DNA from 4 places in the Angustibacter luteus genome. Region 1 is predicted to be linked to each of the others. Evidence: predicted binding sites of a transcription regulator. Region 1 holds the regulator's gene; each other region holds the start of a gene.
What was found. The regulator HrcA, encoded in region 1, represses chaperone genes, less so after heat shock. The targets are predictions, from matches to a motif close to GNTNGCACTCGGNNNNNCCGAGTGCNANC.
Positions count from the first base shown of each region.

Region 2: the regulator HrcA is predicted to act here: its motif matches at 5,879-5,907, upstream of groES (co-chaperone GroES).
Region 3: the regulator HrcA is predicted to act here: its motif matches at 5,361-5,389, upstream of groL (chaperonin GroEL).
Region 4: the regulator HrcA is predicted to act here: its motif matches at 1,964-1,992, upstream of ABEB17_RS17495 (FmdB family zinc ribbon protein).

Region 1 covers NZ_BAABFP010000007.1:518,010-525,783, reverse strand. The annotation lists gene egtB (ergothioneine biosynthesis protein EgtB) at 1-69, opposite strand, end outside; gene egtA (ergothioneine biosynthesis glutamate--cysteine ligase EgtA) at 62-1,381, opposite strand; gene ABEB17_RS16595 (16S rRNA (uracil(1498)-N(3))-methyltransferase) at 1,497-2,240, opposite strand; gene dnaJ (molecular chaperone DnaJ) at 2,237-3,364, opposite strand; gene hrcA (heat-inducible transcriptional repressor HrcA) at 3,426-4,445, opposite strand; gene ABEB17_RS16580 (DUF3097 domain-containing protein) at 4,532-5,395, shown strand; gene ABEB17_RS16575 (DUF4870 domain-containing protein) at 5,457-5,870, shown strand; gene ABEB17_RS16570 (DUF4870 domain-containing protein) at 5,870-6,367, shown strand; gene hemW (radical SAM family heme chaperone HemW) at 6,386-7,603, opposite strand; gene ABEB17_RS16560 (MOSC domain-containing protein) at 7,618-7,774, opposite strand, start outside.
Region 2 covers NZ_BAABFP010000002.1:892,446-900,219, reverse strand. The annotation lists gene ABEB17_RS04310 (hypothetical protein) at 1-65, shown strand, start outside; gene ABEB17_RS04305 (hypothetical protein) at 75-284, opposite strand; gene ABEB17_RS04300 (MFS transporter) at 356-1,738, opposite strand; gene ABEB17_RS04295 (nucleoside hydrolase) at 1,888-2,868, shown strand; gene ABEB17_RS04290 (MFS transporter) at 2,907-4,169, shown strand; gene ABEB17_RS04285 (class I SAM-dependent methyltransferase) at 4,289-5,494, opposite strand; gene ABEB17_RS04280 (biotin/lipoyl-binding carrier protein) at 5,500-5,721, opposite strand; gene groES (co-chaperone GroES) at 6,049-6,345, shown strand; gene groL (chaperonin GroEL) at 6,458-7,774, shown strand, end outside.
Region 3 covers NZ_BAABFP010000008.1:187,238-195,011, reverse strand. The annotation lists gene ABEB17_RS17980 (phosphotransferase) at 1-11, opposite strand, end outside; gene ABEB17_RS17975 (uracil-DNA glycosylase) at 8-682, opposite strand; gene ABEB17_RS17970 (MFS transporter) at 785-2,506, shown strand; gene ABEB17_RS17965 (pyridoxal phosphate-dependent decarboxylase family protein) at 2,528-3,877, shown strand; gene napA (nucleoid-associated protein NapA) at 3,954-4,268, shown strand; gene ABEB17_RS17955 (LytR C-terminal domain-containing protein) at 4,288-4,854, shown strand; gene ABEB17_RS17950 (hypothetical protein) at 4,820-5,278, opposite strand; gene groL (chaperonin GroEL) at 5,508-7,136, shown strand.
Region 4 covers NZ_BAABFP010000008.1:78,073-85,846, reverse strand. The annotation lists gene cpaB (Flp pilus assembly protein CpaB) at 1-640, opposite strand, end outside; gene ABEB17_RS17500 (S-methyl-5'-thioadenosine phosphorylase) at 637-1,485, opposite strand; gene ABEB17_RS17495 (FmdB family zinc ribbon protein) at 1,580-1,936, opposite strand; gene ABEB17_RS17490 (tetratricopeptide repeat protein) at 2,043-2,402, shown strand; gene ABEB17_RS17485 (FAD-binding dehydrogenase) at 2,425-4,101, shown strand; gene ABEB17_RS17480 (TOBE domain-containing protein) at 4,283-4,693, shown strand; gene modA (molybdate ABC transporter substrate-binding protein) at 4,781-5,521, shown strand; gene ABEB17_RS17470 (ABC transporter permease) at 5,527-6,333, shown strand; gene ABEB17_RS17465 (ABC transporter ATP-binding protein) at 6,330-7,451, shown strand; gene ABEB17_RS17460 (DsbA family protein) at 7,473-7,774, opposite strand, start outside.

The sequences.
Region 1 (7,774 bases):
GTCCAGCTCGGTGAGGCTGAGCGTGCGGAGTCGGGCCGTCTCGAGGTCGCGGGCCACCAGCTCACGCATCGGCGTCCTCCCCCTCGTACGCCGGCGGGCAGGCCGCCAGCAGCGCTGCCTCGGGCCCGAACCGGGCCGCGGTGTCGGCGACGTCGTCGCCGGGCGAGCGCCCGGTGGCGACGAGGTCGGCCAGCTCGCCCACCTGGTCCGCCAGTGCCGCCGGCGCGTGCGCGGCCGCCGCTGCCAGGCAGGCCCGGGCGGCCACAGCCAGTCCGGGGTGCGTGAGCCCGTCTCGGGCGGCCGCCGTCCACTCCCGACCGACGGGCTCGGCCGCCGCCGCGGCCAGGTCCGCCGCCTGCGGGACGTCCATCAGGGTCACCAGGGTGGCGGCGAGGGCGCCCCACCAGCGCCGGGGAACGGCGTCCAGGTACCGCACCTCGATGAAGCCGCGCAGACGGGCCGGGGGGAACAGCGTCGTCAGGTGCAGGTCGACGTCACTGCGCTCGGGCAGGCGGTCGCCCAGCCGGACGGCGCCGCTCAGCCACTCGCGCAACGGGATCCGGGTTCGGACCGGGTCCACCCGGTCACCGGAGCGGACCAGCATCACCGGTGCGTCGAGCGCGTAGTCGGCCCACTCAGCGGCCGGATCTGGGCCGCCGCGCAACGGCCCGCACCGGAGCACGTCCAGGTCACCCCACACGCGCTGGCGGGTCGAGCGCCAGCCGGTGGCCCGGCCGGACAACCACGGTGAGCAGGCAGAGACCGCGACAAGCACCGGACCGAGCAGGTGCACGAGCTCGGTCCGCCGCGCCCACTCGTGGGTCGGCCCGGCCTCGAGGTTGACCTGCAGGGACGCCGTCGAGCACATCATCGACAGGCCGGCCGACGCCTGCCCGGTCGCCCGCCAGTGCTGCTCCATCGCGTCGTACCGCTGGCCCGGGTTGACCCGGGCGGCCTCCCGGAGCGGGTCGGCGCCGACCAGCGCCAGCCCCAAGCCGTGGGTGGCCAGGTGCCGGCGCAGCGCCGCGTGGTCCACGGCCACCCCCGCGACCGCCTCGCCGACGCCCGCCCCGGGCGGGCCCGACAGCTCCACCTGCCCGCCCGGCTCCAGGGTGACCACGCTGCCGCCCGGCAGGCGCGGCACCGAGTCCAGCGCCGCGTGCAGGTGAGCCCAGGACGGTCGCCGGGACGGCTCAGCCAGGTCGACGACGTGCGCCTCGAGCTCGAGCCCGACCGGCCCCGGTGAGCCCGCCCGCAGGGCTCCGGCGGCCACGTACGCGTGCGCCGCGTCCACGCTCAACGGCCGTCGGGCGTCCTCGTCCTGATCGGCGTCGGGCTCGACCTGTGGACCGGCGTCACCGAGCAGGCCTTCGGTGGCCATGGCGTCCCCCCGGACGTCGTCGTGGGCAAGGACCGCCGCGACATCGTCGGTGCGGCGGGTGCAGCAGGAGCATGCCTATCAACCACCGCCGACAACGGCAATCCCGACGAATCGCTCAGCGCCAGCGGAGAACCGAGCTCAGCACGGACAGCGCGGCCGGCCCAGCGGTCGACGAACGCAGCACCTCACGCCCGATCCGGCAGGTGGTCGCCCCCGCAAGCACCATGGCATCGACCTCGGCCGGACTGATGCCCCCCTCGGGACCGACCACCAGCAGCACCTCGCCGGCCAGAGGCACGTCCACCGAGGCCAGCGGTGCGGTGGCGTCCTCGTGCAGCACCACGGCGAGCGTCGACACCTGCACCCGACGCACCAGCGCAGTCCGGTCGACCAGTTCGCCGACCACCGGGACCCGGGCCCTGCGGGACTGCTTCGCCGCGGCCCGTACCGTCTGCTCCCACTTGCGCCGCGACCGCACCCCACGCTCGCCGCGCCAGACCACGACGCTGCGCTCGGCCTGCCAGGGCACCACCTCGTCGACGCCCAGCTCGGTGGCGGCCTCGATCGCCAGGTCGTCCCGCTCGCCCTTGGCCAGGGCCTGGACCAGGACGAAGCGCGGGGCCGGCTCGGGCACCTCGTCGCGGGCATCGACCCGCAGGGTGACCTCGTCGCGCCCGACGGCCAGCACGGTGCAGCGGGCCAGGACCCCCGACCCGTCGGCGACGTCGACGAGCTCGCCGACGGTGATCCGCCGCACCGTCGCGGCATGGCGCCCCTCCGGGCCGTCGAGCAGGACGGAGCCGCCTGGCCGGATGCCCTCCAGGGCGTCCGGCTCCACCAGGAACAGCGGCGCCGTCAACGCCCGCCCTGCAGGGCGTCCTTGAGCCGGCCGAACAGCCCGCTGCCGTGGCTCGCCAGCCGCCCCTCGGGCCGCTCCTCGCCGCGCAGCCTCGCCAGCTGGGTGAGCAGCGCCCGCTGCTCGTCGTCCAGGTTCTTGGGCGTGCTCACCTCGATGTGCACGACGAGGTCACCCCGGCCCAGGCCCCGCAACCGGGTCACCCCGAGCCCGCGCAGCGTGGTCACCTGACCGGACTGGGTCCCGGCGGCGACGTCCAGGGTCTGGTCGCCGTCCAGCGTGTCCAGCGTGATGCTCGTTCCCATCGCGGCCGCGGTCATCGGCAGCGACACGGTCGCGTGCAGGTCGTCCCCGCGGCGCACGAACGTCGGGTGCGCCGCGACCACGATCTCGACGTACAGGTCACCGGCGGGGCCGTTGCCGGCGCCCACCTCGCCCTCGCCGGCGAGCTGGATCCGGGTGCCGGTGTCGACACCGGCCGGGATCCGGATGGTCAGCGAGCGGCGCGAGCGCACCCGTCCCTCGCCGGAGCACTGGATGCACGGGTTCGCGATGACCGTGCCGAAGCCCTGGCAGGTCGCGCAGGGCCGGGAGGTCATCACGTTGCCCATGAACGAGCGCTGGACCTGCTGGACCTGGCCGCGTCCACCGCACACGTCGCAGGTGCGGGTCCCGGTGCCGGGCTGAGCGCCGTCACCGTGGCAGGTCGGGCAGCCCACCGCGGTGTCGACGGAGACCTCCTTCTCGGTGCCGAACACGGCGTCCCGCAGGTCGATCTGCACCCGGATCAGCGCGTCCTGACCCCGGCGTTGGCGCGATCTCGGGCCCCGCTCGGGCCCGCCCTGGCCGCCGAAGAACGCGTCCATGATGTCGGTGAACGAGAAGCCCTGGCCGAACCCACCGGCCGCCCCCGCCCCGAAGGCGTCGCCACCGCGGTCGTAGCCAGCCCGCTTCGCGGGGTCGCTGAGCACGTCGTACGCGGCGCTGACGGACTTGAACCGGTCCTCGGCCTCGGGCGTCGGGTTCACGTCGGGGTGCAGCTGACGGGCGAGCTTGCGGTACGCCTTCTTGATCTCCTCGGGCGTGGCGTCACGGGCGACGCCCAAGGTCTCGTAGTGGTCGCTCAAGGGTCCTTCTCTTCACACGGTCGGGATGGCGTGGTCTGCGGCTGCCGGACGGCGGGGCGGCCTACCCGTCGAGGGCCCGGGAGACGTAGCGGGCGACGGCGCGCACGGTGGCCATCGTGGTCGGGTAGTCCATCCTCGTCGGTCCGAGCACGCCCAGCGCGGCGACGACGTCCTGGCCGCTGCCGTAGCCGCTGCTCACCACCGAGGTGCCGTGCAGACCCTCGTGCTGGAGCTCGCTGCCGATCCGGACGGCGACCGCGTTCGGGTCGTGCGACAGCTCGCCGAGCAGCCGCAGCAGGACGACGTGCTCCTCGAGCGCGTCGAGGACGGGGCCGATGCTGTCCGGGAAGTCCTGGCCGAACCGCGCCAGGTTGTTCGCGCCGGCCAGCACCACCCGCTCCTCGCGCTCCTCGACGAGCGCGTCGTCCAGCGCGCGCACGATGGAGCGGACCAGGTCGCGGTCCTCGGCGGGGAGCTGCTCCGGCAGGTCCTGCAGGCGGGTCGCGGCGTCGGTGAGCAGCAGGCCGGCGGACTCGGCGTTGATCCGGGCCCGGATCTCACCCAGCACGGCGTCGTCCAGCACCGACTCCGTCTCGAGCACCCGCTGCTCGACCCGGCCGGTGCCGGCGATCACGACGACGAGCAGGCGCTGCGGCGCGATCGGGATGAGCTCGATGTGCCGGACCGTGGACCGGGTCAGCGAGGGGTACTGCATCACGGCGACCTGGTGGGTCAGCGAGGCCATCAGCCGGACCGTCCGGTCCACCACGTCGTCCAGGTCGACCGCCCCGGCCAGGAACCCGTGGATCGCCTGCTTCTCGGGCAACGACATGGGCTTGAAGGTGGACAGCCGGTCGACGAACACCCGGTAGCCGGCATCAGTCGGCACCCGGCCGGCACTGGTGTGCGGTTGGGTGATCAGGCCCTCGTCCTCGAGGGCGGCCATGTCGTTGCGGATCGTGGCGCTCGACACGCCGAGGCGGTGGCGTTCCACGAGGGCCTTGGAACCGACCGGCTCGCGGGTCTCCACGTAGTCCTCGACGATGGCGCGCAGCACGGCGAGCCGTCGCTCGTCGCTCACGGGCACCTCCTCGTCGTCGTCCGGCACCCAACCTGGCACTCCACGGGCGCGAGTGCCAGTCTACGTCCTCGCCTAGCATCGCCGCCGTGGACCGCTACGGGGACGACGTGCTGGCCGGGGACTGGAAGAAGCCTCCGCGCGGCCGCAGCACGCCGGTCAGCGCCGAGACCGGCCTGGTCGTCGAGGACGTCGAGACCGGCTGGTGCGGAGCGGTCGTGCGCACCGAGAAGGCGGGCGGCGTCCACGTCGTGCACCTGGAGGACCGCCGAGGCCGCACCCGAGGGTTCCCGCTCGGACCGGGGTTCCTGCTGGACGGCGCGCCCGTCGTGCTGGTGGCCCCGCGCGCCCCAGCTGCCCCGCCGGCACCGACCCGGACGGCGAGCGGCTCCCGGGCGGTCGCCGACCACCGGGCGCGGACGGCACGTGGGTCGCGGATCTGGGTGGAGGGCAAGCACGACGCCGAGCTCGTGGAGAAGGTCTGGGGGCACGACCTGCGGGTCGAGGGGGTCGTCGTCGAGATGCTGGACGGCGTCGACGACCTGGCCGCCGCGGTGCAGGACTTCTCCCCCGGGCCGGGACGCCGCCTGGGCGTGCTGGTGGACCACCTCGTCCCGGGCTCGAAGGAGTCCCGGCTCGTCGCCGAGGCCGTCCAGCAGCCCGGCCTTCGCGGGCAGCTGCTGGTGGTCGGCCACCCCTACGTGGACGTCTGGCAGTCGGTCCGCCCGCAGCGACTCGGCCTCACCGCCTGGCCCACGGTGCCGCGCGACGTCGAGTGGAAGCGTGGCGTGCTGGCCCACCTCGGCTGGCCGCACGCGGACCAGGCCGATGTCGCTCAGGGCTGGCGGCGGATCCTCGCCGAGGTCACGTCGTACACCGACCTCGAACCCGCGCTGCTCGGCCGGGTCGAGGAGCTCATCGACTTCGTCACGGCGGATTCCCAGGACCGATGACGCCACGGCCCGCACCCCCTACGCTGACCAGTCCAGTCGGCACACCACCTCAGGAGAGCACGTGAGCGAGCAGACGCCCGAGCAGCGGCCCGAGCCGACGCCTCCCCCGGCCGCCGCGCCCGCAGCGCCGGCACCGGGTGCTCCGCTGAACGACTCGGACGCGCGGCTGTGGGCGATGCTCGCCCACCTCGGCGGGATGGCGATCAGCTTCCTGGCGCCGCTCATCGTCTGGCTGATCTACCGCGAGCGCTCCGAGCTGGTCGACGACCAGGGCAAGGAGGCCCTGAACTTCCAGCTGACGGTCCTCATCGCGCTCGTCGCGGCCGGTGTCGTGGCGGGGATCACCTTGGGGCTGCTGAGCTTCCTGCCCGGCGTGGTGTGGGTCGCCAACGTCATCTTCTGCATCATCGGCGGGGTCGCCGCCAACCGCGGTGAGCACTACCGCTACCCGCTCACGCTGCGCCTGGTGAAGTGATGACGCAGCCGCCGTACCAGGGCCAGCCGCCGTACCAGGGCCAGCCGCCGTACCAGGGCCAGCCGCCGTACCAGGGCCAGCCGCCGTACCAGGGCCAGATGCCGTACCCGCCCGGTTACCCCGTGCCCCTCAACCCCTCCGACGAGCGGACCTGGGGCATGCTGGCCCACCTGTCGCCGTGGCTCGGCGGCGTCGTGGGCTTGCCGGTCCTCGGGCCGCTGGTGGTCTTCCTGATGTACAAGGAGCGTTCGCCGTTCGTGCGCCGGCACGCCGCCGGCGCCCTGAACTTCCAGATCATGCTGCTCATCGTGACCTTCGCGACGCTGGTGCTCGCGGTCCCGCTCGCCATCGTGACGATGGGGATCGGGCTGCTCATCATCATCCCGGTCGGTCTGGTCATCGTGATCGGCTCGGTCGTGCTGCAGATCATGGGAGCGGTCGCGGCCAACCGCGGGCAGGAGTTCCACTACCCGCTGACCCCGGACATGGTGCGCTGACCCGTCCGGCACGTCCGCTCAGGGCAGCAGTGCGCGGACCACCGCGTCCGCCAGCAGGCGGCCGCGGCGGGTGAGCACCGCGCGCCCGCCGATCGCGGCCGTGCCGTCCAACAGCCCGTCGGCCACCAACCCGGCGACCGCCCGGCGGCCGGGCCCGTCCAGCCCGGCCAGGTCCAGACCCTCGCGCAGCCGGACGCCGAGCAGCACCCGCTCGGCGTGCTGCTGGTCGGCGTCGAGCACCTCGCGCGCGGCGGCCGGGCTGACCCCGGCCGCGAGGCGATCGGCGTAGGCGCTGGGGTGCTTGACGTTCCACCAGCGCACGCCGCCGACATGGCTGTGCGCGCCCGGACCGACCCCCCACCAGTCACCGCCGGCCCAGTACCCGACGTTGTGCCGGCAGCGGGTCGCGGGCGACGTCGACCAGTTGCTGACCTCGTACCAGCCGAGCCCAGCACCGGTGAGCACCGCGTCGGCGAGCTCGTACTTGTCAGCCTCGTCGTCGTCGTCCGGCATGGTCACCTCGCCGCGGCGCACCCGGGTGGCCAGTCGGGTGCCCTGCTCGACCACGAGCGCGTACGCCGAGACGTGGTCTGGCTGGCACGCCAGCGCGGCGCGCAGGCTGGCCTCCCAGTCGCCCAGCGACTCCCCCGGCGTGCCGTAGATCAGGTCGAGGCTGACGTCGAGCCCGGCCGCCCGGGCCCACTGCACGACCCGCGGCACCCGCTCCGGGTCGTGCGTGCGGTCCAGCGTGGCCAGGACGTGCGGAACGGCCGACTGCATGCCGAAGCTGATCCGGGTGAAACCGCTGTCTCGCAACACCTTCAGCGACTCCGCAGTGACCGAGTCGGGGTTCGCCTCCGTTGTGACCTCGGCGCCGTCGGCCAGGCCGAAGGTGGCGCGCACGCCCTCGACGAGCAGGCCGAGGTCGGTCGGGTCCAGCAGGGTCGGTGTGCCACCGCCGACGAACACGGTCGCGGCGGGCGGGGCGTCCTCCCCGAGGACCCGACGGGCGAGCGCGAGCTCGCTCAACGCCGTCCGGGCGAAGGTCGCCTGGCTGGCCCCGCCGCCCAGCTCGGTGGCCGTGTAGGTGTTGAAGTCGCAGTACCCGCAGCGCACTGCGCAGAACGGCACGTGCAGGTAGACGCCGAAGGCAGTGTTCCCGAGGGAGTCGAGCGCGGACGACGGCAGCGCACCGTCCGCGGGCGCGGCGTCACCGTCGGGCAGGGCACTGGGCACCCGCCCATGGTCCCTCAGGCCGAGGCGGCCCGGGCCACCGCCTGCTCGCAGGACCGGCGCAGCTCGGGCTGCAGGGCGACCTCGCCGGCCGCCTGGGCGTCGAGCAGTCGCTGCGCCGCCACCGCCCCCACCCGCGGGAAGCAGTCGGCGATCGTGACTCCGTGGGCGGGG
Region 2 (7,774 bases), on a different contig from region 1:
CGGTGGTCGCGCTGCTCGGCCTGGGCATGGTGGCCTCCGGGCTGCGCCGGCGTTCCGCCCGCTGAGTCGGGGGGCTAGCCGTCTCCGCGCGGGCGGCGACGCGCGCGCAGTCGGCTGAACCAGCCCGCGGTGGCGATCGCCTCCGCGGTCCCACCGCCGGCGACGATCCCGGCGGCCATCCCGGTGAGCGTGTCGTGGCAGGACGCGCAGAGCACCCGCCCGGTCACGGTGCGCTGGCCGGTGCCGTTGGCCCGCCGGCGGCAGGAGTCACAGGTGAAGGACATGGCGCAGAGGGTCCCACACCTCACGCCCGTGCGGGCATCGCCAGCCGGCGGCCTGGCCGCGCGAAGGCGCGTCAGCCGGTCGGCTCGTCCGCGGCGTCCTGCGACGACAGCGGCTCGGCGATGTCCTCCAGCGAGCGCTGCTCCGCGTCCACGCCCACGAAGGCCTCGACCACCCCGCCGGCGATCATCAGCGCGGCCCCGAGGTAGTAGCCGATCGCGACGTTGCTGAGCTGCTCGGTCGCGACCAGCTTGCCGAACAGCAGCGGGCCGATGATGCCGCCGAGCCCGGTGCCGACGGCGTAGAACAACGCGATGGACATCGCGCGGGTCTCCATCGGGAAGATCTCGCTGACCGTCAGGTACGCCGCGCTGGTGCCGGCCGAGGCCAGGAAGAACACGGCGCACCAGCACAGGGTGAGCGTGGTCGCGTTGAGGCCCGTCAGGAACAGCGCCGTGGCGACCAGCAGCAGCCCGCTCCCGACGTAGCAGATCGAGATCATGACGCGCCGACCCACGGTGTCGAACAGCCGACCCAGCAGCAACGGCCCGAGGAAGTTACCCAGCGCCAACGGGATGATGTACCAGCCGGCCGAGCCCGACCCGACGCCGAAGAACGTGGTCAGCACGAGGCCTTGGGTGAAGAACACCGCGTTGTAGAGGAAGGCCTGGCCCACGAACAGCGACAAGCCGAGCAGGGTGCGCTTGCGGTAGTCGGCCAGCAGGGTGCGCGCGATCTCGCGGAACGTCGTGGTCTCGCGCTGCTCGATCTGCAGCTCGTCGTCCTCGCCGACCTCGGACAGCGGCTCGTGCACCTCGTCGCTGACCCGGTGCTCGACGTCCCCGACGATCCGTTCCGCCTCGTCGTCCTGGCCGTGGATGAGCAGCCAGCGGGGGCTCTCCGGAACGTTGCGGCGCACGAACAGCACGACCAGACCCAGCACCGCGCCGAGGGCGAACGCCACCCGCCAGCCGATGTTGGCGGGCAGGAAGTCCTCGTTCAGCAGGACGATCGTCAGCGCCGCGCCGGCGGCCGCGCCCAGCCAGTACGACCCGTTGATGAACAGGTCGATCCGGCCCCGCAGGTTCTTCGGCATCAGCTCGTCGATGGCCGAGTTGATCGCCGCGTACTCGCCGCCGATGCCGGCGCCGGTCAGGAAGCGGCACACGAAGAAGTACATCGGGTTCATCGAGAACGCCGTTGCCACCGTCGCCAGCAGGTAGACGGTCAGGGTGATGAAGAACATCTTCTTGCGGCCGTGCTTCTCGGTGAGGTGCCCGAAGAACAGCGCGCCCAAGCACGCACCGAGGACGTAGATCGCTGCGGCCACGCCGATCTGGCTGGCCGTGAGGGCCAGGCCGCTGCCCTTCTCGGTCAGCCGGTCGGACAGCGAGCCGACGATCGTCACCTCCAGCCCGTCCAGGATCCAGACGGTGCCGAGGCCGACCAGCACCATGCGGTGCCAGGGGGACCAGGGCAGGCGGTCGAGGCGGGCGGGGATGCGGGTCGTCACGAGGCTCACGGGAGGCAACCCTGGACCCGATCGCCTCGTCTCGCACGTCGAAGGCCTGTCGGTCTGGCGCGGCCACCCGGCAGGATGGGCCGGTGAGCATCCCCGTGATCCTGGACGTCGACACCGGCCTGGACGACGCGTGCGCGCTGCTGCTCGCGGCCCGCCACCCCGACCTCGACCTGCGTGCGGTCACCTGCGTGGCCGGCAACGCCGACGTCGACCAGGTCGTCCGCAACACCCTGCTGGTGCTGGCCGCGGCCGGCCGGCACGACGTCGCGGTCGCTCGCGGTGCGTCCCGCCCGCTGCTGGAGCCGGCCCGCGCCGCCCGGCACGTGCACGGGGAGGACGGCCTCGGCGACCTCGACCACGCCGCCCTCGGTCTGCCCGCCGCCACCGGCGAGGTCGACCAGCGGCACGCGGTCGAGCTGCTGCGTGACGAGCTGCTCGCGGCGGCCAGCAGCGGCGAGCGGATCACCCTCGTGCCGCTCGCCCCGCTGACCAACATCGCCCTGCTGCTGCGCACCTACCCCGAGGTCGCGAAAGGCTTGCGGCGCATCGTGTTCATGGGCGGCGCGGCGGCGGTCGGCAACGCGACGGCGGCCGCGGAGTTCAACATCTGGCACGACCCGGAGGCGGCTGCGGTCGTGCTCGACGCCGCCCGTGAGCTCGAGATCCCGGTGACCATGTACGGCCTCGACGTCTTCTACGACGTGCGGGTCAGCCGGGACGAGGCGGTCGAGCTCCTGGCCGTTGCCGCCCCGGCGACCCGACTCGCCGGTGCCCTCGTCCAAGCCCAGTGCGTGAAGTTCGGCACGCCGTCCGCGACCATCGGCGACGCCGGCGCGGTCTGCGCCGTGGTCGACCCGGCCGGGCTGACGACGTCTCCATTGGCAGTGCACGTGGAGCTCGCCGGTGCCCGCACCCGAGGCCAGACGGTGGTGGACCGGCGCGAGTGGGTGGGTGACCTGGACCACGACCCGCACGGCATCCCGCCCACGGTGGTCGACGTCGCCCTCGCGGTGGACGGCGATCGCTGGCGACGGCTGTGGCTGGACTCCGTCGCCTCGAAATGAACTATCTTGATGTCGAGATAGTTTGTTAGGGTGCTCGCATGACCGTCGTCCAGGACCCCGCCCCGGCCAAGCTGACCCGGCGAGGCGTCCCCGTCGACCCGAACCTGCGCACCCTGGCCGTCGCGACCCTGGTCAACACGGCGGGCAACGGCGCGATGATGACGACGTTCGCGCTCTACTTCACCCACGCGGTGGGGATCCCGGCCACCCAGGTCGGTCTGGCGCTGTCCGTCGGCGCGGTCGCGGGGATGCTCGGGCAGGTGCCGCTGGGTCACCTCGCCGACACCCGTGGCCCGCGTGAGGTGCTCTGCGCCCTCACGGCGCTGGCCGGGGTGGTCAGCGTCGGGCTCATGGTCACCCACAACATCTGGCTGCTGTGCGCGGTGCTCGGCGTCCAGGCCGTGTTCGACCGCGGCGCCAGCGCGGTGCGCAGCGGCCTGATCGCCCGGCTGGCCGAGGGCGGGCAGGCGGTCGCGTTCAAGGCGTACCTGCGGGCCGTGACGAACGTCGGCATCTCGTTCGGTGCGCTGCTCGGCGGTGTCGCGCTGGCGATCGACCAGACCTGGGCCTACCTGTCGGTGTTCGGCCTCGACGCGCTCACCTTCGTCGCCACGGCCTTCGCCCTGCGCCTGCTCCCGCACGTCGAGCCCGCGCCGCCGCGCGAGGAGGGCGCGCCGCGGCTGCAGGTGCTGCGCGACACCCCGTACGTCGTCGTCTCGGTCCTCACCGGGATCTTCGCGATCCACTTCCTGGTGATGGAGCTGGCGATCCCGCTGTGGATCGCCACCCGGACGACGGCCCCGCACTCGCTGGTCGCGGTCGTCCTGCTGGTCAACACGGTGTCCGTGGCCCTGTTCCAGGTGCGGTTGTCGCGCGGCGCGACGACCGTGCTGACGTCGTCCCGCGCGCTGGCCCGCGCCGGGTTCTGGATCCTCGGTGGATTTGCGCTGATCGCGGCGTCCGGCGGGCGGGACGCCTGGGCGGCCGTGGTGCTGGTCGTCGGCGGCGCCGGCGTGCACGTGGTGGGGGAGATGGTCGGGTCGGGCGGGCAGTGGGGGCTGCAGATGGGGCTCGCGCCGCGCGACCGGCAGGGGCAGTACCAGGGCTTCGCGGGGATGAGCTTCTCGCTGTCCGGCATCGTCGGGCCGCCGCTGATCGCGCTGCTGTGCATCGAGTGGGGGCAGCCGGGGTGGCTCGTCCTCGGGGGCGTCATCCTGGTGGCCGGGCTGCTCAGCGTGCCGGCGTCCGCGTGGGCGCTGCGCACCCGGGAGCAGTACGGCGTCCTCGACTACACCGGCTGAGGGCGACCCCACCGTCCCGCGGCCCTTGGGGCGAGTTGCTCCATTCCCGTGTTGTCGCGGGGTGCCGTTACTCCAATAGGTTCGTCGCGGGGTGCCCCCGCGACAATCCGCGGGCGCGCTCAGAGGGGGCGCAGGAGCAGCACGCTGGGGCGGCCGCCGACGCGGGTGAGCGCGATGGTGGCCTCGCCGTCGCCGGTCAGCCGGAGCTGGCGACGCAGCTGCACGGGGTCGACGGCGCTGCCGCGCTTCTTGATGGTCAGCGTGCCGACGCCACGGTCGCGGAGCAGGGCCCGCAGCGCCTTGAGGTGGAACGGCAGCACCTCCTCGACCGCGTACGAGTGCACGAGGGGGGACACGACCGGCTGGTCGGAGGTCAGGTACGCGATGGTCGGGTCGAACACCCGCGAGCCGAGCTGCGCCGCGACCTCACCGACCAGACCGGCCCGGATCACCGCGCCGTCCGGCTCGTGCAGGAACGTGCCGACCGCGCCGACCGGAGCTCGGTCGGCCTGGTCGTCCGCGAGCACCTCGTGCGCCGAACCCCGCGCGTCCAGCACCAGGGCGCTGCGCCGGACCCCCTCGCGCGCCAGCGGCCCGAACCACACGGCGCACTCGACGACGTCCCCGTGCACGGACACCCACTGCGCCTCCGCGTCGTCCGGCAGCAGGCGGTGGGCGATGCCGGGTGCCAGCTTGGCGCCCGTCGCCGGGAACCGGCGCGCGACGTCCAGCACGAACGAGTACGGCGGGGAGAACGCCTCCGGGTCGAAGGTGCGCCGCGAGCCGCCACCCTTGGACGACGTCCGCCGGGCCGGGTCGAGCCACACCCCGTCGCGGGGTTCGAGCATGCTTTCGAGGTCGAGGGTGAGGACGTCGTGGCAGCGCACCTCGACGTCCGCCCAGTGCCGCAGGTTGACCGTCGCGAAGGCCGCGGTGAGCTCGTCGGCGTCGATCGCCAGGACGGCGCGGTCCAGCCCGGCGAAGGCCATCGCGTCCGAGCCCAGTCCGCAGCCGAGGTCGGCGACGCGCTGCACCCCGGCGCCGACGTACCGGCGCGCGTGGTGGGCGGCGACGGCGAGCCGGGTGGCCTGCTCCAGGCCGTCGGGGGTGAAGAGCATGGCGTCGGCGAAGGGGCCGAGCTTGTCGTGCGCCCTCGCGCGCAGCCGCGACTGGGTCAGGGCCGCGGCGACGGTGGCGGCATCGTGGCCCTCGGAGCGCAGCCGTTCGCCGAGCGGGATGGCCAGCTTCTCGTCGTACGGGGGGAGCGACTCGAGCAGCGCCCACCCGTCCGGGGTGAGCAGGGAACGCATTCCGGTGAGGTCCACCGGGGTCACTTGTCGTCGACCACGACGATCAGGTCGCCCTCGCTGACCACGTCGCCCTCGCTGACGCCCACCTCGGCGATGGTGCCGGCCCACTCGACCTCGACCGGGATCTCCATCTTCATCGACTCGAGCAGCACGACCATGTCGCCGACGGCCACCGTGTCACCGGGCGCCACGAGCACCTTGATCACGTTGGCCACGAGCTCGGCTTCGACGCGCTGGGTCATCGATCCTCCGGGTGGGTCGGCGGCTGGTCGGCGGCTGAGCGCCTCAGTGCGCCTCATCCTGTCACTGCGCCCCGGCCCGGGGCGAACGCGGTGATCATGCACGTTCGCCCCGCTGGTTGGGGCGAAGGTGCATGATCACCGCGGGGTGGGGGCGAGGTTTGGCACTCGGGTTGACCGAGTGCTAACCGTCGGCATAGATTCAGCGTTGGCACTCTCACCCCGAGTGTGCCAACCGGAAGCCCCGCTCCGACCCCCGCGACGGCGGTGCGACGGCCTCCATCAGACCATTCGTTCATCAGCGACATTCCCGAAGGGGGAGGTCAGCAAGTGTCGGTCAGCATCAAGCCGCTCGAGGACCGGATCGTGGTCCAGGCCGTTGAGGCCGAGACGACCACGGCTTCCGGCCTGGTCATCCCGGACACCGCCAAGGAGAAGCCCCAGGAGGGCGAGGTCAAGGCCATCGGCCCGGGCCGCATCGACGACAACGGCAACCGGGTCCCGCTCGACGTCAAGGTCGGCGACAAGGTCATCTACAGCAAGTACGGCGGCACCGAGGTCAAGTACGCGGGCGAGGAGTACCTCATCCTCTCCGCGCGCGACGTCCTCGCGATCGTCGAGAAGTGACACCCGCGGGCGACTGAGCCCGCACAGCAACCGCCCCGGCGGGCCCGGCCTTCCGGTGCCTTCCGGGGCGGTCGCGTACTGCAACCCTTCTGCGAAAGGCACCTGACTTCACATGGCCAAGACCCTCGAGTTCAACGACGACGCGCGCAAGTCGCTCGAGCGCGGCGTCGACGCGCTCGCCAACGCCGTCAAGGTGACCCTCGGCCCGAAGGGCCGCAACGTGGTCATCAGCAAGGCGTGGGGCGCTCCCACCATCACCAACGACGGCGTGACCATCGCCCGCGAGGTCGAGCTCGACGACCCGTACGAGAACCTCGGCGCCCAGCTCGCCAAGGAGGTCGCGACCAAGACCAACGACGTCGCCGGTGACGGCACGACGACCGCGACCGTCCTGGCCCAGGCCATGGTCAAGGAGGGCCTGCGCAACGTGGCCGCCGGCGCCGCGCCGTCCAGCCTCAAGCGCGGCATCGACAAGGCCGTGGACGCGGTCAGCGACGCGCTGCTCAAGGCCGCCCGTGACATCGACGGCAAGGACGACATCGCCCACGTCGCGACCATCTCGGCCCAGGACGCCACGGTCGGTGCGCTCATCGCCGACGCGTTCGACAAGGTCGGCAAGGACGGCGTGATCACGGTCGAGGAGTCCTCGACCACCACGATGGAGCTCGACTTCACCGAGGGCATGCAGTTCGACAAGGGCTACCTGTCGCCGTACTTCATCACGGACGCGGAGCGCATGGAGGCCGTCCTCGAGGACGCCTACATCCTGATCCACCAGTCCAAGATCTCCGCGGTCCAGGACCTGCTGCCCCTGCTCGAGAAGGTCCTGCAGACCGGCAAGCCGCTGTTCATCGTGGCTGAGGACATCGAGGGCGAGGCCCTGTCCACGGTCATCGTGAACAAGATCCGCGGCACGTTCAACGCCGTCGCGGTCAAGGCCCCCGGCTTCGGCGACCGCCGCAAGGCCATGCTCGGCGACATCGCCGTGCTGACCGGCGCGGAGGTCATCTCCGAGGAGCTCGGCCTCAAGCTGGACCAGGTCGGCCTGGAGCAGCTCGGCCACGCCCGCCGCATCGTGGTCACGAAGGACGACACGACGATCATCGAGGGCTCGGGCGACGCGTCCGAGGTCAGCGGCCGGATGAACCAGATCAAGGGCGAGATCGAGCGCACCGACAGCGACTGGGACCGCGAGAAGCTCCAGGAGCGGCTCGCCAAGCTCTCCGGCGGTGTCTGCGTGATCAAGGTCGGCGCGCACACCGAGGTCGAGCTCAAGGAGAAGAAGCACCGCATCGAGGACGCCGTCTCGGCGACCCGCGCGGCCATCGAGGAGGGCATCGTCAGCGGTGGCGGGTCCGCCCTGCTGCAGGCCGTCTCCGTGCTGGACGACGGTCTCGACCTGTCCGGCGACGAGGCCACCGGTGTGGCG
Region 3 (7,774 bases), on a different contig from region 1:
GCCGAGCTCACCGCAGCGACCAGTCCACCGGCTCGGCGCCCTGGGCGACCAGCAGCTCGTTGACCCGGCTGAACGGGCGCGACCCGAAGAACCCGCGGTCGGCGGACATCGGGCTCGGGTGGGCGCTGGCCACCACGGGGGTGTCCCCGAGCAGGGGTCGCAGGGTCTGCGCGTCCTTGCCCCACAGCAGCGCGACCAGCGGGGTGCCGCGGGCCACCAGCGCGCGGATGGCCTGGTCGGTCACGGCCTCCCAGCCCTTGCCCCGGTGGCTCGCGCTCGCTCCCGGCGCCACCGTCAGCACCCGGTTGAGCAGCAGCACGCCCTGGTCGGACCACGCGGTCAGGTCACCGTGCGGGGGCGGTGCCACGCCCAGGTCGGCGTTCAGCTCGCGGTAGATGTTCTGCAGGCTGCGCGGGATCGGCCGGACGTCGGGCGCCACCGAGAAGGACAGCCCGACGGCGTGACCGGGTGTCGGGTAGGGGTCCTGGCCGACGACGAGCACCCGGACGTCCGCGAACGGCCGCTCGAACGCGGCCAGCACCCGCTCGCCGGCCGGCAGGTACTGCCCGCCGCCGGCCAACTCGGCCCGCAGGAAGTCGCCCATCTGCGCGACCTGGTCGGCCACCGGCGCCAGCGCCTGCGCCCAGCCGTCGTCCATCAGCTCGCTCAGTGCCCTCGCCACGTCCGCACACGTTAGTGCGCGGCCCCCGAACCCTGCTGGCGCGGCGCGGGAGTGCGGGCGTAGATTACATACCGAGTCTAAGTATCTTTCTCTGGAGGCCCCGTGCCCAACCCCCGATACGACTCCGCCCACCCGCACTACAAGTGGGTCGCGCTGTCGAACACGACGCTCGGGGTGCTGCTGGCGACCGTGAACGCGTCCATCGTGCTGATCTCGCTGCCGGCGATCTTCCGCGGTATCCAGCTCGACCCGCTGCGGCCGTCCAACGTCAGCTACCTGCTCTGGATGCTGATGGGCTACCTGCTGGTCACCGCCGTCCTGGTCGTCTCGCTGGGCCGGCTCGGCGACATCTACGGCCGGGTCAAGATGTACAACGCGGGCTTCGCCGTGTTCGCCGCCGCCTCCGTCGCGCTCGCGCTCGTCCCGTGGACCGGCAGCGCGGGCGCCCTGTGGCTGATCGGCTTCCGCGTCGTCCAGGGCGTCGGCGGCGCGATGCTGATGGCGAACTCCACCGCGATCCTCACCGACGCCTTCCCGACCGAGCAGCGCGGCATGGCGCTGGGCATCAACCAGGTCGCGGCGCTCGCCGGCTCCTTCATCGGGCTCGTGCTCGGCGGCGTGCTGTCCGAGTGGCACTGGCGCTCGGTGTTCTGGGTCTCCGTGCCGATCGGCATCGTGGGCACCGTCTGGGCCTACCGGTCGCTGCACGAGCTCACCAGCCGCGGCAAGGGGAGCATCGACTGGGTCGGCAACGTCCTGTTCGGCGCCGGGCTGACGGCGATGCTGGCCGGCATCACCTACGGCATCCAGCCGTACGGCAGCCACGACACCGGGTGGACCAACCCGTGGGTGCTGGCCGGCCTGATCGGCGGTGCGGCCATGCTCGTGGCGTTCTGGTTCGTCGAGCGCCGGGTCACCTACCCGATGTTCCACCTCGAGCTCTTCCGCGACCGCACGTTCGCCTACGGCAATGCGGCCACCCTGCTGTCCTCCATCGCCCGCGGTGGCCTGCAGTTCATGCTGATCATCTGGCTGCAGGGCGTCTGGTTGCCGCTGCACGGCTACGACTACGAGTCCACCCCGCTGTGGGCCGGCATCTACCTGGTGCCGCTGACCATCGGCTTCCTGGTCTCGGGCCCGGTGTCCGGCCACCTGTCCGACAAGTACGGCTCCCGGCTGTTCGCGTTCGTCGGGCTGATGGTCGCTGCGGCGTCCTTCGTCGGCCTGCTGCTGCTGCCGGTGAACTTCCACTACGGCTGGTTCGCGGCGCTGATCGCGCTCAACGGCATCGGCTCGGGCCTGTTCGCCGCGCCCAACACCAGCGCGATCATGGGCAGCGTCCAGCCGCAGGACCGCGGCGCCGCCTCGGGGATGCGCGCCACCTTCATGAACGCCGGCATGCTGCTGTCGATCGGCATCTTCTTCTCGCTGATGATCGCCGGGCTGGCCAAGCACCTGCCCGCCCAGCTGAGCAGCAGCCTGACCGCGCAGGGCGTCCCGGCCGACACCGCGCACACGATCGCCGGGCTGCCGCCCGTGGGCAGCCTGTTCGCCGCCTTCCTCGGCTACAACCCGATGCGCGAGATGGTCGGCCCCGACGTGCTGGCGAAGCTGTCGCCGGACCACGCCGCGAACCTGGTCGGCAAGACGTTCTTCCCGCAGCTCATCTCCGGCCCGCTGCACGACGGCCTCGTCGTCGTGTTCCTGGCCGCCGCGGTGATGTGCGTGGCCGGCGCGCTGATGTCGCTGGTCAGGCCCAGCCCGCAGGTCGACGTCCGAACCGACGAGGAGGCCGCCGTGCAGGAGGTGCTGAGCGCGCACTGAGGGCCCCTAGACTTCCCTCTCGTGCACTCTTTCGACGCCGACGTCGAGGCCCTGAGCCAAGCCGTCCTGGACTACACGCTGCGCCGCTCGCGGATGAACCCGGTGCCGCTGGACGGCCCGCGCACGCAGGCGGAGCTCGACGAGGTGGCCGGGCAGACCATCACCGCCGACGGCCTCGGCGGCGTGGCGGCCCTCGAGCTCTTCACCAGAGAGCTCGCCCCGGCCTGCATCTCGACCGACCACCCGCGCTACCTGTCCTTCATCCCCTGTGCGCCCACCGAGGCCAGCACCCTGTTCGACCTGGTGGTCGGGGCGTCGTCCATCTACGGCGGGTCCTGGCTGGAGGGCGCCGGCGCGGTGCACGCGGAGAACGCGGCGCTGCGCTGGATCAGTGACCTGGCCGGGCTGCCCGAGTCGGCGGGCGGGGTGTTCGTGCCCGGCGGGACCATCGGCAACCTGTCCGCGCTCGTCGCCGCCCGGCACGCGGCCCGCCGCGAGGGCGGCGAGCAGCCGACCCGCTGGAAGGTCGCCGGCACCACCCAGGCGCACTCGTCCATCAAGAGCGCCTGCGACATCATGGACGTCGACTTCCTGGGCGTCCCGGTCGACGACGCCGGCCGGCTGACCGGCGAGAACCTGCGGGCGACGCTGGCGTCCACCGGCACCGACGGGCTGTTCGCGGTCGTCGCCACCGCCGGCACGACGAACTTCGGCATCGTCGACGACCTCGCGTCGGTCGCGGCGGTCTGCGCCGAGCTCGGCGTCTGGTTCCACGTGGACGGCGCCTACGGCGGCGCCGGGCTGGCCGCCCCCAGCATCCGGGCCCGCTACGACGGCATCGAGCAGGCCGACTCGTTCATCGTGGACCCGCACAAGTGGCTGTTCGCGCCGTTCGACTGCTGCGCGCTGATCTACCGCGACCCCCAGCTCGGCCGGGCCGCGCACACCCAGAAGGCCGGCTACCTCGACGTGCTGACCGAGTCGGCCGAGTTCAACCCGTCCGACTACTCGGTCGGGCTGACCCGGCGGGCGCGCGGGCTGCCGTTCTGGTTCAGCCTCGCCACCCACGGTACGGACGCCTACGCCGCCGCGGTCGAGCGCACCCTCGAGGTGACCCGGTTCGCCGCCGCGCAGGTCGAGCAGCGCGACTACCTGGAGCTGCTGCGCGAGCCCGACACCTCGGTCGTCGTGTTCCGCCGGGTGGGCTGGACGCCGCAGCAGTACCAGCGCTGGTCGGACCGCCTGCTGCTGGCGAACTTCGCGTTCGTCGTCCCGACCACGCACGAGGGGGAGACCGTCACCCGGTTCGCCATCGTCAACCCGAACACCAGCGAGGCGGACATCTCGACGATCCTGGACACGATGGCCTAGGGGGTTGGCGCAGGGGCTGGCATTCACCCAGCGGGTCGAATGACATCGGTGTGGTTCACCGTCTACCCTGGTGGGCATGGATGCCGCGACGACCGACCCCCGCACCGCTGGCCACGGCTCTGCCGGGGTGGGCGAGGCGTCGGGCCTGAGCGAGCGGGACGCCGAGATCCTGGCCTTCGAGCGTCAGTGGTGGAAGTACGCCGGCGCCAAGGAGCAGGCGATCCGCGAGCTGTTCGACATGTCCGCCACCCGGTACTACCAGGTGCTCAACGCGCTGATCGACCGGCAGGACGCGCTGGAGCTCGACCCGATGCTGGTCAAGCGGCTGCGCCGCATGCGCGCCTCGCGTCAGCGGGCCCGCTCGGCCCGTCGCCTCGGCATGAAGGTCTGACCCTGAGGGCGTTCGCAGCATGAGCCAGACGTTCCACGAGCGCCGCGGCGCGCACCGTCCACCGGGCCTGGGCCCGGCCGGTGCCGTCCCCTGGTTGGTCGCGGCCGTGGCGGTCGTGCTGATCGTGGTGTGGGCCACCGGCTGGTGGGGTGGCGGCGGGACCGATGAGGCCAGCTCGAACACGGGCGTGACCTCGGGGGCGACCGGCACCACGACCAAGGGCACCTCCACCAAGTCCTCGTCGAGCACGAAGACCGCCTCACCGACCAGCACGAAGTCCGCGAGCACCACCCAGACGCCGACGGTGGACCACAGCCAGCCGGTCGCGGTGCTGAACGCCACCAAGCGCGGCGGGTTGGCCGCCGGTGCGGCGACCAAGCTGCGCAACGCGGGCTGGACGATCCGGAGCACCGGCAACTACACCGGCTCCGTCACCGGCACGACGATCTTCTACGGCAAGGGCTCGCTGCAGGCGACGGCGCAGGCCGTCGCCGACGACCTGGGCAGCCCCGCCGCGGTGCAGGAGTCCGCGGACTTCGGCTCGTCCCGGGTCACTGCGGTGCTGGGCGCCGACTACCCGAGCTGACCGACTCGCCCGGTCTCAGGTACCCGCCCTCGACCAGTCCGGCGCGCACCTCGAACACGTTGGCCAGCGCGAAGTCCCGCACCTTCCACCACGACAGCAGGCTGGCCACCCCGTACGCGACCGGGAACCCGAGCATGCCGAGCCAGCACGCCCACTGGCCGCTGTGCCGCGACTCGTGGGTCAGCAGCAGCGGGCGGCGGGCCAGGCGCTCGTCGTCCAGCCGGAGCAGGACGACGTCCCCGATCGTCACCGCGGGGGCCCGCGGAGCCGGGAAGCGGGAGCGGTAGCCGGTGGCCACCCAGGTGCCGCGCGGCCCGGGCACCAGCCGGGCGTGGCCCGACCTGGCCAGGGCCAGCCCGACCGGCGTGGCCAACGTGAGCACGTTCACCACCCGACGGGTCCAGTCCCGGCTGCTCAGCCTCATGGCGCCCATGATCGTCCGGCGCGGCGCGCGGCGGTAGGGGTCCAGGCATTTGCACTCGGGGGTGCCGAGTGCTAATCATTGACCTAGCACTCGCACGACGTGAGTGCTACCTGACGTCGACCGATCAGTGAGGCCGTCGAGCGTCGCGTGACCAGAGCGCGGCAACGGCGGTCGTCCGTCGCGGGCACCGACCGGTCACCACCACCCGATCACGGGAGGAACCCGAAGCATGGCCAAGATCATCGCCTTCGACGAGGAGGCCCGCCGCGGGCTCGAGCGGGGCATGAACGCCCTCGCCGACGCCGTCCGGGTCACGCTCGGCCCGAAGGGACGCAACGTCGTCCTGGAGAAGAAGTGGGGCGCCCCCACGATCACCAACGACGGTGTCAGCATCGCCAAGGAGATCGAGCTCGACGACCCCTACGAGAAGATCGGCGCCGAGCTGGTCAAGGAGGTCGCCAAGAAGACGGACGACGTCGCCGGTGACGGCACGACGACCGCCACGGTGCTGGCTCAGGCGATGGTGCGCGAGGGTCTGCGCAACGTGGCTGCCGGCGCCAACCCGATGGCCCTCAAGCGCGGCATCGAGCAGGCCGTCGAGGCCGTGTCCGACCAGCTGCTGGCCTCGGCCCGCGAGGTCGAGACCAAGGAGCAGATCGCGCAGACCGCCGGCATCTCGGCCGGTGACTCCTCGATCGGCGAGCTCATCGCCGAGGCGATGGACAAGGTCGGCAAGGAAGGTGTCATCACCGTCGAGGAGTCGAACACCTTCGGCCTCGAGCTCGAGCTCACCGAGGGTATGCGCTTCGACAAGGGCTACATCTCGGCGTACTTCGTCACCGACACCGAGCGCATGGAGACCGAGCTCGAGGACCCCTACATCCTCGTCGCGAACTCCAAGATCTCGACCGTCAAGGACCTGCTGCCGCTGCTCGAGAAGGTCATGCAGTCCGGCAAGCCGCTGGTCATCATCGCGGAGGACGTGGACGGCGAGGCTCTCTCGACGCTCATCGTCAACAAGATCCGTGGCACCTTCAAGTCCGTCGCCGTCAAGGCCCCGGGCTTCGGTGACCGCCGCAAGGCCATGCTCGCCGACATCGCCACCCTGACCGGTGGTGAGGTCATCAGCGAGGAGGTCGGCCTGAAGCTGGAGAACACCGGCATCGAGCTGCTCGGCCGGGCCCGCAAGGTGGTCATCACCAAGGACGAGACGACCATCGTCGAGGGTGCTGGCGACGCCGAGGCGATCGCCGGCCGGGTCAACCAGATCCGCGCCGAGATCGAGAAGTCGGATTCGGACTACGACCGCGAGAAGCTGCAGGAGCGGCTGGCCAAGCTGGCCGGCGGCGTCGCCGTCATCAAGGCCGGCGCAGCGACCGAGGTCGAGCTGAAGGAGCGCAAGCACCGCATCGAGGACGCGGTGCGCAACGCGAAGGCCGCCGTGGAGGAGGGCATCGTCGCCGGTGGTGGCGTCGCTCTCATCCAGGCCGGCAAGACCGCCTTCGACAAGCTCGAGCTCGAGGGTGACGAGGCCACTGGCGCGAACATCGTCAAGGTCGCCGTCGAGGCTCCGCTGAAGCAGATCGCGATCAACGCCGGTCTCGAGGGTGGGGTCGTGGCCGAGAAGGTCCGCAACCTCGAGTCGGGCTGGGGTCTGAACGCCGCGACCGGCGAGTACGTCGACATGCTGCAGGCCGGCATCAACGACCCGGTCAAGGTGACCCGGTCCGCGCTGCAGAACGCCGCGTCGATCGCCGCGCTGTTCCTGACGACCGAGGCCGTCATCGCCGACAAGCCGGAGAAGGCCGCTCCGGCCATGCCCGGTGGCGACGGTGGCATGGGCGGCATGGACTTCTGAGTCCCGCCGCGCTGGCTCACAGCGTCTGAACGACCCGAACCCCCTGTCCACATGGTGGACAGGGGGTTCGGTGTTCCCCGCGATTGTCCACAGCGGTCGTCCCCAGCGCGTCCACAGCCTGTTGATGACGGCAGGGGACGGCGGCGCGCTGGGGGACGCCACTCCCGTCCCACGGCCGGTTCGTCGTCCACATGTGATCCACACCTGGTCCACAGGATGATCCACAAGCCGGCGGCGACCCGGCCAAAATTCTTCCGACGAGATCTCGCCAAAACCCTTGCGCGGCAGTCGGATCGGAGGATAGAAATCTCCCACACCGCAGAACGCATGCGGGGCCGGAAGACCGGGGCAACCCGAGCGGAAGGCGCCGACAGCAGACTGAGGTGGGCGGTCAGGAGACCGGTGCTCCACCCCCGAGCGGCTTGCCGAGCGGGCGACGTCGATGACGAGACGTCGGGAGCGCACGGGCCTGGTCGAGCGTGGCACGTCGTTCGGAGTCCCGGTGGCCTCGGCTGTCGGATAGGCCGGACGCGGCGGGCGTCATCCCGGGTGATGGCAGGGTCGGTTCGCCGGCCAGGTGATCATGGCGACGCACACGCGAGGCCCCTCCAACTCATACTTGGAGGGGCCTCGTTCGC
Region 4 (7,774 bases), on a different contig from region 1:
CGAGCAGGACGAGCCCACCCTGCCCAGGATCCGTGGCGGCCGACCCGCCGAGCAGGGTGCTGCCACCGGTGCTGGCGCCGGACGACGCGGCGCCCGGCACGGCCAGCACGGTCGCCCCGCGCGCCACGGTGCGGGCGGCGGGCTGGTCCGGCGCGGCCACCAGCACGTCGACCCGGCTGCCCGGCGTCAGCAGGGCACTGGCCGCGCCGTCCGCCATTCGCACCGGGACCATCACGTCACCGGCCGGCCGCGCCGCCAGCAGGCTGCGGCCGACCAGGCGCGACCGGGTCAGCACCTCGCGGGCTCGCAGTGGGGCGGCCACGACCCGGCCCACGGCGGCATCAGTGCTCGTGAGCGCCTGCGCCGGAACCTCGGTCGCCGGCCGGCGGACGACGTCCAGGTCACCGTCCTGCAGGGCCGCGCCGGCCGGCACGTCGCGGGCCGCCACCAGCACCGGCACGCCAGGGCGCGGATCGGGGGCCAGGGTGCCCAGCGCGACGGCGGTCGCGGCCGCCGCGCAGCCCGCGGCCAACCAGCGGCGCAGCCCGTGCCCCCTGCGGCGCAACGGGACCCAGCCGCCGACGCCGGCCGGCGGGGTCCGTTCGGAACGCGCGCGCAGCCGGTCGAGCAGCCGCGTCACGGCAGGTCGAACGGCAGCCGCTGACCGTCGAGCGCGTGCCGGCAGGCGCACTCGTCGTCGTCCGGCATGGTCGGCATCACCTGCGAGAGCATCGCCTTCAGTCGTTCGACGTTGTGCGCGAACACCTCCAGCACCTCGTGGTGGGTGACGCCCTGGCCCTCCTCGACACCGGCGTCCAGGTCGGTGACCAGGGCGATCGAGGTCAGGCACACCGCGAGCTCGCGCGCGATGGACGCCTCCGGCATGCCGGTCATGCCGACGACGGACCAGCCCGCAGCGGCGTGCCACTGCGACTCGGCCCGGCTGGAGAACCGCGGGCCGTTGATGACGACGAGGGTGCCGCCGTCCACCACCTGCTCGTCCTGCGCCTGCGCCACGGCCAGGACGGCGCGTCGCCCGCGCGGGCAGTACGGGTCCGCCATCGACACGTGCACGACCGGACCCTCCGCGTCGTACACGGTGTGCTCGCGCCCCCAGGTCCGGTCGACGACCTGGTCGGGCAGCACGATCGTGCCCGGCCCGTTCTCGGCGCGCAGCGACCCGACGGCGCAGGGGGCCAGCACCTGGCGCACGCCGACCGCCCGCAACGCCCACAGGTTCGCCCGGTAGTTCACCCGGTGCGGTGGGAAGCGGTGGTCCTTGCCGTGCCGCGCGATGAACGCGACCTCGCGCCCACCGACCGCCCCCAGCGTGACCGGCCCGCTGGGCTCGCCGAACGGGGTCGGCACCGAGACCTCGGCCGCGTCGTCCAGGAAGGAGTAGAACCCCGACCCGCCGATCACCCCGATCGGGGCTGACGTCGCTGTGGCAGAACGGGAAGCGTGGGCGTGGGCCGGATCGGTCATGACGCCAACCCTAGGGGGCCCGCGGCCCGCGGCGGTGGTCGCGACGGCGCCCTGTGGACAACGGGACCAAGCGCCGTCCCGTGGGACAGGACCGTCAGGCGGCGGAGGTGGAGCCGCCCGAACCCGTGGACGACGAGCTCGACGCCTTGCTGTCCGACGACGAGGACGACGAGGACTTGCTGTCGGAGGACGAGCCGCTCGACGACGAGCTGTCGGAGGACTTGCTCTCGGACGACTTGCCGTCCGACGACTTGCTCGCCGGCACGGTGGAGGAGTTGCGCGAGTCGGTGCGGTAGAAGCCCGACCCCTTGAACACGACACCCACGGATCCGAAGACCTTGCGCAGCCGGCCACCGCACTCGGGGCACACGGTCAGCGCGTCGTCCGTGAACGACTGCACGATCTCGAACGCGTGGTCGCAGTGCGTGCAGGCGTAGTCGTACGTCGGCATCCAAGTCCTCCACAGGTGCGCACCGGCTCTGGCACTCCGGTCGATCGAGTGCCAAGTGTACGGGCAAGGCACGGAATGCGCCGCCACCTGAGCACGTTCCGTGCCCATGACGACGACGGCCATGACAACCCCGGACGGCTACGAGCTGTTCCGGCTCGCCGAGCAGTACCTGGACGACGGCCACCCGCGGCACGCGATCTCGACCCTGGAGCGGATGGCCGCCGACGACCTTGCCGCCCCCGCGGCCCAGCGGCTGCTGGCGCTGGCCAGCTACCGGTTCGCCGCGCTGGGCCGCGCCCGCGAGATCGCGGAGCGCCTCGTCACCGCCGATCCGTCGGACGCCGAGTCCGCGCACCTGCTCGGACGCACCCTGATGCGCCAGGGCGAGAAGGACCTGGCCCGGCGCTGGCTGCGGCTCGCCGCGGTGCTGGACCCGCGCGAGGAGCACCTGGCCTACCTGGGCTGACGGACGTGGAACGATGCCCCGCATGAGCGCGGGCATGGACGCAGACGTCATCGTGGTCGGAGCCGGCCTGGCCGGGCTGGTCGCCACCGCCGAGCTGGTGGACGCCGGACGCCGGGTGGTCCTGGTCGACCAGGAGCCGGAGCAGTCGCTGGGCGGCCAGGCGTTCTGGTCGTTCGGGGGACTGTTCCTGGTGGACAGCCCCGAGCAGCGCCGGATGGGCATCAAGGACTCGCTCGACCTCGCCTGGCAGGACTGGGAGGGCACGGCCGGCTTCGACCGCGACCGCGAGGACCACTGGCCGCGCCGGTGGGCCCGCGCCTACGTCGAGTGGGCCGCGACCGAGAAGCGGCAGTGGCTGCGCGAGCAGGGCGTCCGGTTCTTCCCGGTGGTCGGCTGGGCCGAGCGCGGCGGCTACCTCGCCGACGGTCCGGGCAACTCGGTGCCCCGGTTCCACATCACCTGGGGCACCGGCCCGGGCGTCGTGGAGCCGTTCGAGCGGCGGGTCCGGACGGGGGTCGAGCGCGGGCTGGTCCGGCTGGCGTTCCGGCACCGGGTGGACGCGCTGACGACGACCAACGGCGCGGTGGACGGCGTGACCGGGGTGACGCTGGAGGCCAGCGACGTGCGGCGGGGCGAGTCGTCGTCCCGGACGTCCACGGGCGAGTTCACCCTGCGCGCCCAGGCCGTGGTGGTCACCTCCGGCGGGATCGGCGGCAACCACGAGCTCGTCCGGGCGAACTGGCCCACGGCGATGGGTGAGCCGCCGCGGGAGATGCTGACCGGCGTCCCGGCGCACGTCGACGGGCGGATGCTCGCGATCACCGAGAGCGCCGGCGGCTCGATCGTGAACCGCGACCGGATGTGGCACTACACCGAGGGCATCCAGAACTGGGATCCCATCTGGCCCGGCCACGGCATCCGGATCCTGCCGGGGCCGTCGTCCCTGTGGCTGGACGCCACCGGCCGGCGGCTGCCGGTCCCGTACTTCCCGGGCTTCGACACCCTCGGCACGCTCGAGCACATCCTGGGCACGGGCCACGACCACACCTGGTTCGTGCTGACCCAGAAGATCATCGAGAAGGAGTTCGCGCTCTCGGGCTCGGAGCAGAACCCGGACCTGACCGGCAAGGACGTCCGGCAGGTGCTGTCCCGGGTGAAGCCCGGCGCGCCCGGGCCGGTCGAGGCGTTCAAGGAGAAGGGCGTCGACTTCGTGGTCCGCGACACCCTGCGCGAGCTGGTCGACGGGATGAACGCGTTGGCCGGCAACGACCTGCTGGACTTCGCCGACGTCGAGCGGCAGGTGCTGGCCCGCGACCGAGAGATCGACAACGACTTCACCAAGGACCTGCAGGTCACCGCGATCCACGGTGCCCGCAAGTACCGCGGGGACAAGCTGATCCGGACGGCCACCCCGCACAAGCTGCTCGACCCCAAGATGGGCCCGCTGATCGCCGTCCGGCTGCGGGTGCTGACCCGCAAGACCCTCGGTGGGCTCGAGACGGACCTGTCCGGTCGGGTGCTGCGAACCAGTCCGGGCGCGCCGGGCGAGCCGGTGCCGGGGCTGTACGCCGCGGGCGAGGTGGCCGGTTTCGGCGGCGGTGGCATGCACGGCTACCGGTCCCTGGAGGGGACCTTCCTCGGCGGCTGCCTGTTCAGCGGCCGGACCGCCGGCCGCGCCGCCGCGCACGCCACGGCCTGACCCGAACCCCTGACCCGAACCCCCTGACCCCCGCACATACCCGCAGATGTCCCGCTATTCGGGGTCAAACGGCCTCCACAAGCCCGGATAGCGGGATATTTGCGGTGGCGGCGCGGCGGGCGAGGGCGCGGGTGCGGGAAGAACGTGGTCATCGAGCCGCAGATGCGGTTAGGGTGCGCCTGTGCCGCTGTACCGGATCCGTGAGGCCGCCGAGCTGCTGGGCGTCAGTGACGACACCCTGCGCCGCTGGGTGGACGCCGGACGCCTGACCACCGAGTCGGACGGCGCGGGCCGGCTGGTGGTGGACGGCGCGGAGCTCGCCCGGCTGGCCACCGAGGTCGCCGACGCCGCCGAGCGCCCCGCCCCGCGACCGATCCTGGTCGAGTCGGCGCGCAACCGGTTCGTCGGGCTCGTCACCCGCGTGGTCCGCGACACGGTGATGGCCCAGGTGGACGTCCAGGCGGGTCCGCACCGGCTGGTGTCGCTGATGAGCCGCGAGGCCGCCGACGACCTCGGCCTCGAGCCCGGCGTGCTGGCCGTCGCGTCCGTGAAGTCCACCCACGTCGTCGTCGAGAAGCCCGAGCAGCCGTGAACCTGGAGCAGCCGTGAACCTGGAGCAGCCGTGAGAAACCTCCGCCGTACCCTCGTCGTCGCCCTCGTGGCGTCCCTGGCCCTGGTCATGGCGGGCTGCGGCGACAGCGACGACACGACGAGCGCTGGGGGCTCGTCGACGTCGTCCGCCGCCATCACCGGCACGATCACCGTGTTCGCGGCGGCGTCGCTCACCGAGTCGTTCACCGCACTCGGCAAGAGCTTCGAGGCGGCGCACCCGGGCACCAAGGTGACCTTCAGCTTCGGTCCCAGCTCGGGACTGGCCGAGCAGATCACCCAGGGCGCGCCGGCCGACGTGTTCGCCTCGGCCAGCAAGAAGAACATGACGCAGGTGAGCGACGCCGGGGATGCCGCCAACCCGCAGGACTTCGCCAAGAACGTCATGGAGATCGCGGTACCGCCGAGCAACCCGGCCAAGGTGACCGGCGTGGACGACCTGGCCAGGTCCGGCGTCAAGGTCGCCCTCTGCCAGGCCGCCGTGCCGTGCGGCACCGTCGCCGCCCAGGTCTTCACGAACGCCGGCATCACGGTGAAGCCGGTGACCGAGGAGGCCGACGTGAAGGCCGTGCTGGCCAAGGTGACCCTCGGCGAGGTGGACGCCGGCATGGTCTACGTGACCGACGTGAAGTCCGCCGGTGACAAGGTCGCCGGGGTCGAGATCCCGGCCGACGTCAACGCCTCCACGTCGTACCCCATCGCCGCGCTGAAGGGCTCGAAGAACGCGGCGACCGCGCAGGCCTTCGTCGACTACGTGCTCTCGCCCACCGGCACGGCAGCCTTGACGGCGGCCGGATTCCAGGCACCCTGAGGTCCATGCAACGTCGCGGCCAGCCCGCCCGGGCGCCCTGGCCGCTGGCCGTCCCCGCGGCGCTCGCCGTCGCGTTCCTCGTCCTGCCGATCGTCGCGCTGCTCGTGCGTGCCCCCTGGCGCAACCTGCCCGAGCTGCTGTCCAGCAGCCAGGTGGCGAGCGCGCTGAAGCTGTCGCTGGTCAGCGCCACCCTGGCCACGCTCGTCTGCGTGGTGCTCGGCGTGCCGCTGGCCTGGGTGCTGGCCCGCTCGCGGCTACCCGGCACGGCCCTGCTGCGCGCGCTGGTGACGGTGCCGCTGGTGCTGCCCCCGGTCGTCGGCGGGGTGGCGCTGCTGATGGCGCTCGGCCGGCGCGGCGTGGTCGGGCAGTACCTCGACCAGTGGTTCGGACTGACCCTGCCCTTCACCCCGGCGGCGGTGGTGATCGCCGAGGCGTTCGTCGCGATGCCGTTCCTGGTGCTGACGCTGGAAGGCGCGTTCCGCAGCGCCGACCGCGGCATGGACGAGGCCGCCGCCACCCTGGGCGCGAGCCGGATGACGGTGTTCCGGCGGGTCACCCTGCCGCTGGTCGCGCCGTCGCTGGTGGCCGGCGCGGTGCTGTCCTGGGCCCGAGCGCTCGGCGAGTTCGGCGCCACCATCACCTTCGCCGGCAACTTCCCGGGCCGCACCCAGACGATGCCGGTCGCCGTCTACATCGCGTTGCAGACCGACCCGGACGCCGCCATCGCGCTCTCGCTGGTGCTGCTCGTCGTGTCCGTCACGGTGCTGGTGCTGCTGCGCGACCGGTGGCTGCGCACCGGGGTCGCCTCATGAGCGGGGTGGACTCCTCAGGGCTGGGTTCCTCAGGGCTGGGTTCCTCAGGGCTGCGGGTGCACGGAGCGATCACCCGCGGCGCCTTTACGGTCGAGCTCGAGGTGGACGTCGATCCCGGCGAGGTCGTGGTGCTGCTCGGGCCCAACGGTGCCGGCAAGACGACCCTGCTGCGCGCGATCGCCGGCCTGGAACCGTTGCAGCGCGGGCGGATCGAGCTGGGCGGCCGGCTGCTCGACGACGGCGCCGACGTCTTCGTGCCGCCCGAGGAACGGCCGGTCGGACTGGTCTTCCAGGACTACCGGCTGTTCCCGCACCTGTCGGTGCTGGACAACGTCGCCTTCGCCGCCCGCTCGAGCGGGGCGTCGCGGCGCCAGGCCCGAGCCGAGGCTCGGGACTGGCTCACCCGGCTGGACGTCGACGGGCTGGCCGACCGCCGTCCCAGCCAGCTGTCGGGTGGTCAGGCGCAGCGGGTCGCGCTGGCCCGCGCGCTGGCCCGCCGCCCGCAGGCCCTGCTGCTCGACGAGCCGCTGGCCGCGCTCGACGCCCGCGCCCGGCTCGAGGTGCGGGTCGCCCTGCGCCGGCACCTGGTGGACTTCGGCGGACCCGTGGTGGTCGTCTCGCACGACCCGGTCGAGGCCATGGTGATGGCGGACCGGCTGGTCGTCGTCGAGGGCGGTCGCGTCGTCCAGCGCGGCCGCCCGGCCGACGTCGCCCGGCGGCCGGCGACCGACTACGTCGCCCGCCTGGTCGGGTTGAACCTGCTGGCCGGCGCCGCCGAGTCCGGTGGTCACGTCCGCTTGGACGACGGCGGCGGTCTGCAGGGCACCGGGGACCAGCTGCCGGGGGCCCGGGTGCTGGTCGCCGTCCCTCCCTCGGCGGTGAGCCTGCTGACCGCCGAGCCGGGCCCGGGCAGCGCCCGCAACGTCTGGCCGGGGGTCGTGGACGGCCTCGAACCGTTGCACGACAGGGTGCGGGTGCACGTCGAGGGCCGGCCGTCCCTGCTCGTGGACGTCACCGCAGCGGCGGTCGCCGAGCTCGGCCTGCGGCCCGGGTCCACCGTGTGGCTCTCCGTCAAGGCGACGGAGGTCGAGGTGTACCCGGGGCCGCAGCCGGGCTGAGCGGGGGACCCTTCGAAGGGCTCAGCCGTTCTTCAGTGCGGCGTCGATGACCGTCTTCAGGTTCGCCGGCTGCCAGTCCTGGACCACGGTGCCGTTCACCAGGATCGTCGGCGTCCCGACCACCTTGTCCTTGCTCGCCTGTTCGGTGACGCGCTGCGTCCAGCCCTTGAAGGTCTGGTCGTTGATGCAGGTGCTCACGTCCGTCGCGCCGGCTTGCTTGGCGAGCTCGATGAGCTTGCTGTCCGGCAGGCCCGCGCTGTTCTCCGGCGGCTGGTTCGCGAACAGCAGCGCGTGGTACTTGGGGAACGCGTCCAGGCTGGTGT